3 regions of the Filifactor villosus genome follow, and region 3 is predicted to be linked to each of the others. Evidence: riboswitches for the same ligand, from Rfam matches in the RefSeq annotation. Region 3 holds a riboswitch; each other region holds the start of a gene.
What was found. Region 3 has a riboswitch for cobalamin ahead of ACFO4R_RS05515 (S-layer homology domain-containing protein). Riboswitches for the same ligand answer to the same signal wherever they lie in the genome.

Region 1: another riboswitch for cobalamin. It lies ahead of ACFO4R_RS03015 (TetR/AcrR family transcriptional regulator); the one in region 3 lies ahead of ACFO4R_RS05515 (S-layer homology domain-containing protein).
Region 2: another riboswitch for cobalamin. It lies ahead of ACFO4R_RS05235 (cobyrinate a,c-diamide synthase); the one in region 3 lies ahead of ACFO4R_RS05515 (S-layer homology domain-containing protein).

What each region holds. Positions count from the first base shown of each region.
Region 1 covers NZ_JBHSHL010000009.1:62,712-65,041, forward strand. The annotation lists gene ACFO4R_RS03005 (Cof-type HAD-IIB family hydrolase) at 1-311, shown strand, start outside; gene ACFO4R_RS03010 (tRNA (cytidine(34)-2'-O)-methyltransferase) at 312-782, shown strand; cobalamin riboswitch at 841-1,035, shown strand; gene ACFO4R_RS03015 (TetR/AcrR family transcriptional regulator) at 1,351-1,932, shown strand.
Region 2 covers NZ_JBHSHL010000015.1:27,130-29,459, forward strand. The annotation lists gene ACFO4R_RS05230 (30S ribosomal protein S1) at 1-37, shown strand, start outside; cobalamin riboswitch at 695-925, shown strand; gene ACFO4R_RS05235 (cobyrinate a,c-diamide synthase) at 908-2,281, shown strand; gene cbiB (adenosylcobinamide-phosphate synthase CbiB) at 2,278-2,330, shown strand, end outside.
Region 3 covers NZ_JBHSHL010000019.1:5,183-7,512, forward strand. The annotation lists gene ACFO4R_RS05515 (S-layer homology domain-containing protein) at 1-1,288, opposite strand, end outside; cobalamin riboswitch at 1,751-1,920, opposite strand.

The DNA.
Region 1 (2,330 bases), on a different contig from region 3:
TTTCGAAGATGGAGGATTTGGAAGTGGTGCAGTCCTCCGATACAAATATGGAGATTATGAAGAAGGGAGTATCCAAGGGAAGAGGATTAAAATTAATCAGTGAACGCTATGGAATTGCTCCCGAACGTATCATTGCCTTTGGAGATCATCTCAATGATGCATCGATGCTCAAGTATGCCGGGATCGGTGTCGCGATGGGAAATGCAGGCAATGAACTCAAAAAGATGGCGGATTATGTGACGGATACCAATACGAAAGAAGGGTTTTCCAAGGCAATGCGTTATATTTTGGAAGGGGGCGTAAGCAGATAGATGCCAGTAAATATCGTTTTGATCGAACCTGAGATACCGGGAAATACCGGAAATATCATAAGGACCTGTGCATGTACGGGAGCTAACTTGCACTTGATCAGGCCCTTGGGTTTTTCGATGGAAGAAAAAAAGCTGAGAAGAGCAGGACTGGACTACTTGGATCTGGTCGAGATCTTCTACTATGACAACTATGCCGAGTTCGAAAAGCAACACGAGGGTGGACAGTTCTTTTTTTATTCGACGAAGGCGAGTAAGAACCATGATGAAGTATCCTATAAGGACGGATGTTTTTTGATCTTCGGTAAGGAAACCAAGGGAATAGCCGACCACATCCTGGAAGCTCATAAAGAAAGCATGGTTCGCATCCCCATGTTGAATGAAGAGAGAATGAGGTGTTTAAACCTTTCCAACTCCGTGGCGATCGGAGTGTATGAGGCAATTCGACAGATAGGGTTCGGCTCCTTTAGATAAAAATTTATCAAAACCCCCTTGAAGATTCTTGGGGTTTGTGGTATCTTATAGTCAGACAACTGAATAATAAGTGTATGGTGTATTCTATCTTCTTTGGATACGAATACTTAAAAGGGAAGTTCGGTAAGATTCCGACGCGGTCCAGCCACTGTAAGACGGAGTGCTTTGTTGATGAATAACCACTGTGAGAAACGGGAAGGGAACAAAGTATGATGAAGTTAGCCAGGAGACCTGCCATAGACTTGCTCCAGTTAAGTTCTCACTTGGATATGAGAAGGAGGTTTATCAAGCGCTTTGTTTGCCTTTTAGACATCTGACTCCAAGAGACAGATGTTTTTGTTTTTCTTGGATAGAGGCTTTGTTTTGAAGTGCTTGGGATTACGGTGTGTAAACGTCGAGCCGAAGGTTCCCCTAAGCCTTCAGCTTGCTTTACAATATACTTTTAATTTTTCCTTAAAACTCTTTGTACTTTCCGGAACTTAATTGCTTAGGTTCCGGTTTTTTTGCAATTAAGTTCCGGTTCCCTCAAGGGAAGGTCAAAGGAGGATAAGGTGAGAGGAGTTGTGTTATGCCAAAGATTATCAATAATGTAAGAGAACATATTTTGGAAGAAGCAAGCAGGATATTGAGAACGCAGGGAAAAAAATCGCTTAATATCAGAAGCATTGCACATTCCTGTGATATCGGAGTAGGGACCTTTTATAACTACTTTCCGAGTAAGTCCGAACTCTTCCTTGCACTCTATGAAGAGGAGTTAAAGAATTTTTGCGGAAGGATAAAAATGATATCTGAACAGGATATAGACTTTGAACAGAAGATGGAACATACGTTTCAAGAACTTTCCGAGTTCTTTAATGTATGTGAAGCCTATCAGATACATACCATGAAGAGCAAGAATGATCTTCTTAGAGAAAGCATAGGAAATCAGAGTATTTTTTCCACGGTCGAGGCGATGATTGAAAACGAAGAAGAAAGGGGCGGAATTCATACGGTCCTTACAGCAAGTAAGTTGACTGAATTTATCCTCTCCAACCTGGTCTATCTGTATCAAAGACCTTATATGAATTTTGAACAGCTTTACAGTTGTTTCAACTTTTTTGTAAAAATTCCTTCCGGCAGAGGGTTGCGTAATTACAGTGTAGTCAGCTGAAAAAATTCTATTCAAGATGTCAAAAGTCTGTGTGAAATCTACTTTTTGCTTATATTTCATGGAGAAGAACCTGTATTCTGTGAGAGGAAATTATATAACAGGCAGACAAATGGGTTTCTGCTTAGCAATACCGTCAAAAAAATTTGGCGGTATTTTTTATATAACTCACAGACAATAGCATCGTTTATAGAAGAAAAGCATTGACATTCGTACATAGAACGGAAAGGGGATTGTGCTGTTGTTCCTTAAGTTATGGATTACATTGATTTGTAATCAGGATGAAAGGAATTTTATGGTTACAAAACCGATATAACCATACTTCTATCGAGGAATAGTATTAAGAAGTTTTGATGGCATCAGATTTTTTCTCCAAAAATGTCCTCGTTCCGTTTGCACCT
Region 2 (2,330 bases), on a different contig from region 3:
AGAAGTTGCTGAAGAAACACCGGTAGATGCGGAATAAGTTGTTTCGAAAGAAACGGGAGAACTTATATTCCATCGGGAATGTATGTAAGTCACAGAAGGCGGAAGATCATCCGTCTTCTTTTTTTGTCCAAGATTTAAACATTGAGGATCTTATACTATTCTCCAATAGAAGCATGGATATATCCTTTTTTCAACTTACGAAAAATCGGTTTATCTTCTACGGGTCACAGATTATTTATATCTACAACTCAAAGGAAGAATCGTATTATACTATTCTCCAATAGAAGCATGGATATATCCTTTTTTCAACTTACGAAAAATCGGTTTATCTTCTACGGGTCACAGATCGTTTATATCCATAATTTAAATGACAACAGTATTATACTATCCTCCGATAGAGGTGTGGTTGTATCCGTGTCTGCAAGCATCAACATCTATTTTATCGACCATAGAAAGACATTGATAGCAATCATTTAAGCGGATAAACAGTACTATACCGCAGTTTTTTTGATACCGTTATCGGCTGTTGATAGAGTTGTCCGGTATTCTACGGAAGATGAAATTTTTTGCGTTTACGGATATGGGTAGGATAACATTTCGATTGAATGAGAGTTACGTATATCACATCTGTTTTAATCGAAGTATACAGGAAATAAGATACGTTCAAAAACCTCCTTCCGCCTGTATATTGACGAGGGCTCGTTTTGATGGTAGTATTACTGTATGAGAAACTATCGGAAAAAGGTGAAAAGCCTTTACAGCCCCCGCTACTGTAAGAAACTCTTTGTTTCCAAGTCAGACCTTATAGTTCCAGATTATATATTTTCGGGTGGGAAAAGAAGACGATATCGGATTGTAATTGGGCTCGAAGGAGTCCTTTTTTGTTGTGATCGGAAAGGAGACTTGCTTGAAAAAAATAATGTTTGCAGGTGTCAGCAGCTCGTCGGGAAAGACAACGATCGTATCGGCCTTGATGAGGCTGCTTAAAAGAAGAAATTATAAGGTTGCACCCTATAAGGTGGGACCGGACTATATAGATCCCTCCTTCCATGAAAAGGCTTGTGGGCAGCTCTCTCGCAACTTGGATGAATTCATGCTTGACAAGGAGGAGTTGAGGTACCTCTTTGCAGGGAGGAAGGATGTTGCGGACATCCAAGTGATCGAAGGAGTAATGGGACTCTACGACGGATACGGCTATCGGATCGATTATTGCAGTACGGCAAGTATGGCCAAGATCTTGGACTGCAAGGTCATCCTGATCTTGGATGCAAAGAGTCTTGCGGGTTCTGCGGCCGCTACGGTTCTGGGTTACAGAGACTTGGATAAGGATGTTCGGATCGGAGGAGTCATTGTCAACAACGTATCGTCGCAAAGCCACTATCAAATTTTGAAGAGGGCAATCGAAGGCTATACGGGAGTACCGGTTCTCGGAAGGATCCCGCCTAACAAAAGCTTTGCCCTTCCATCCAGACACCTCGGCCTGATACCGGGCTGTGAGCTCGATGAGTTAGATTCCATGTTTAATATGATGGCGGATGTGGTGGAAGAATATGTCGATGTGGAGAAGATCCTTGAACTCGCCGAATTTTCTGAGCTTTCCTATGATGAGAAGAGGAGGAGCGGTGTCAGAAATATCACGGACGTCAAGCTGGCTCTTGCCAGGGACAAGGCCTTTCATTTCTATTATGAGGACAGTTTGGAACTGCTTCGCTATATGGGGGTGGAATTGGTAGAGTTCAGCCCTCTTGGAGACGCTGCTCTGCCGAACTGTGACGGAGTCTTCCTGGGGGGTGGTTTTCCCGAAGTCTTTGCAAAGGAGTTGGAGGCAAATCGTTCCATGAGGGAGAGTATCCGGCGTTTCGGAGAAGACGGCGGGGTGATTTACGCGGAGTGCGGAGGACTGATGTATTTGGGGACCTCCCTCCTGGATCAGGAGCGTTATGAGTATGAGATGGTAGGACTTTTGGACGGGAAAAGCGTAATGAAGGATCGCCTGCAACGTTTCGGATACTGTCAGGGAACTGCAAAGAGGGAAGTTGTGATCGCAAAGTGCGAAGAAGAGGTGAGGGGACATGAGTTCCATTACTCGGACTTTGAAACGGATCTGCAAGGGGTCTTCAAGATGCAGAAGTATCAGGACGGAACACTGCTTCGTGAGTGGGAAGGGGGCTTTGCGTACAAGAATGTACTCGGCACCTACCTCCACTCTCATTTTTGCAGCAACTATAAACTTGCATTGAATTTGATAAGAACGATCGAGCAAAACAGGAGAGTCAGATGACGGGAACGGTAGCCTACTCTCTTTTGATAGCGACGCTGATAGACTTTGT
Region 3 (2,330 bases):
TACCGGAAACATCTATTATCCCCTCCGGAGCGGCTGTATACTGCAGTCCTGCTTCACCGTTATCCACCGATACAAGAACGTCCTGTCCGTCTTTGGTTAAACGAAGTCCTTCCTCGGCGATATCCCTGCGGGTATATTCTCCTTCCACCTGGTATCTCAAACGAGGCGTCCCTGCCTTCTCAACATTGACTACAATATTTCTTCGAGCTTCCCCCTCTCGAGCTGTAAGCGTAAACCTTCCTGCTTTGAGTAGTTCAAACTTCAAGGTGTCAGAACCGTCTCGAATAAGTCGAAGTCCTTCCTGTGTTTGAGGAGGAATCTTCCACTCTATCAGTTTTGAGTTCGGTGCTGTAGCTTTAAGAAAATGAATATGATTCCCAAAGTCATAGTCCAGATTCAATGTTGCGGGAATCGGTATCCAATCCTCATCCTTCTTGTATGAGAAAGCAATTTCATCTGTCTCGGCAGTTTGATTTAAGACATGAATATCAATGCTGCCTTCAAATTCTTCCTCATCGTCTTCACTGGACATCCAAACAGAAATTGTCTCTTCTCCTGGTCTTAGAACCTTAAATGTAAAGGTATCCTCATCGGAAGAAATTCTTTTAATCGCCGGTGTATGTTCCGTAACACCTTCACTGTGGATCGACCAGTTCCATGTCCACTCTTTGGAAGAATCATACTCTTTTCCTTCTACTAAAATTGCCTTAAGTGTATACTCCTGTTCATAAGGCTTGTAGATCAACCATTTCTCCCCAAGTTTGTTATCTCCTTCAGAAGCTGTATGGAAAAAATCAAAATCCTGCTTTGTTTCTATATCCCAAGGATTTTCCCCATCCTGCTTCGGAGGAACTTCCTGAACCTCCACCACGATCTCAACAGGCTCATAATCCGGAACCGTAATTTTGATCACTGCCTGTCCCGGTTTTTTTGCCTGGAGGATCCAAGCGTTGTTCCATCGGTTCCAATCCCTCTTTGCATACAAGACTTCATTGTCATTGAATGGATAGCTGTCTACCGATTGGCCGTCCAGTTCAAATTTAACATAGGCGTGTTTAAGCTCTCCGTCGCTCTGATCGAGAAACACCGTCTTTAATTCAAAACGTTTTCCCGCTTCAAAGCTGAGCCTTCCCCCTTCAATCCCATGCCAATCTGCATCCTTATAGTATCGAATCTCAAAGGGAAGGCTGCCCTGTATCTTAGTATCGGAATTATTCCCAGACGATTCCGACACCGGATCTTCCCCACTGGAAACCTCCGAATCATCCGCACTTGATAAAGGGCTCATCTGCACCTCCATACTTGTTAAAAACTCATCTGCCCAGGATTCTGGTGACACAAAATTCGGAAAAAACAGTAAAAGACTTAATAGCAGTGCCATTACCCTCCTAGACACAGTTTTCCACTTCGATTTCATTATATAATCTCCTTTCGTTTTAGGATAAAGAAGCTCTACAAGACTTCTCCCGCAACCGCTGAGAGCTTCTTCCATACAATAAAAAACACTCTTCGCCTTGAAAAACGAGAGTATTTTGAATATCGATTTTGATTTTAAAGAATTACAATAAAAGAGACTCAGTCCTAACCGCCCATCTTCTTCACAAAAGAAACCGTCCTCTTGTACGAAAAATCTGACTTAAGTGACAGAATCCGGTGAAGAGTCCGATACCCACAAAGAATAGGACACCGAAGAGTGTTTCATCATCCTTCTCTTAGATTAACGCTTCTGCTTTTACCCTCTTATCCCAAGAACAAAGCAATTTGACAGGCAGGTCTTCCGGCTCCGATTCATCCTTTGAACACCTTCCCGTTGCTTCAAACAGTGGTTTTTGTTCTTCGTCCTCGTTACGGCAGAGGTAACTGCGCGGGAATTTCACCCGTCTTCCCTATTAAAAATAAACCCTTCTTAGTATCGAATAAGCTTTTTCCAATCTCGAAAAAAACTTTTGATTAGTACAAGTTTATCTACCAGCCAAACTTTCATTATGAATTTTTTATTTGTTTTCATCCTATCACAAAGAATCCGTCCTGTCAATTCCATCAATATATTATTTTATTTAGATATTGATTTGCTATTTAAAAATTCTAAGTATATACCTCCTCCCCTACTCGCACTAAAACCTACTACAAATATATTTATGTTTAATGTCCCTTAATCCGGTAAGGAGTTTCCATCTTGTTGCTTAAATTAAAGTAATCGGTATGTCGTTTAAAATTGTCCGTTGATTCCAGGTTCGATACCTATGAGATGATTTTATACTATTCTCCATTTAAAATGTCAGATGAACAGAAATATGTATTTACCAGAAACGCTTTGAGTGATTGTAGAA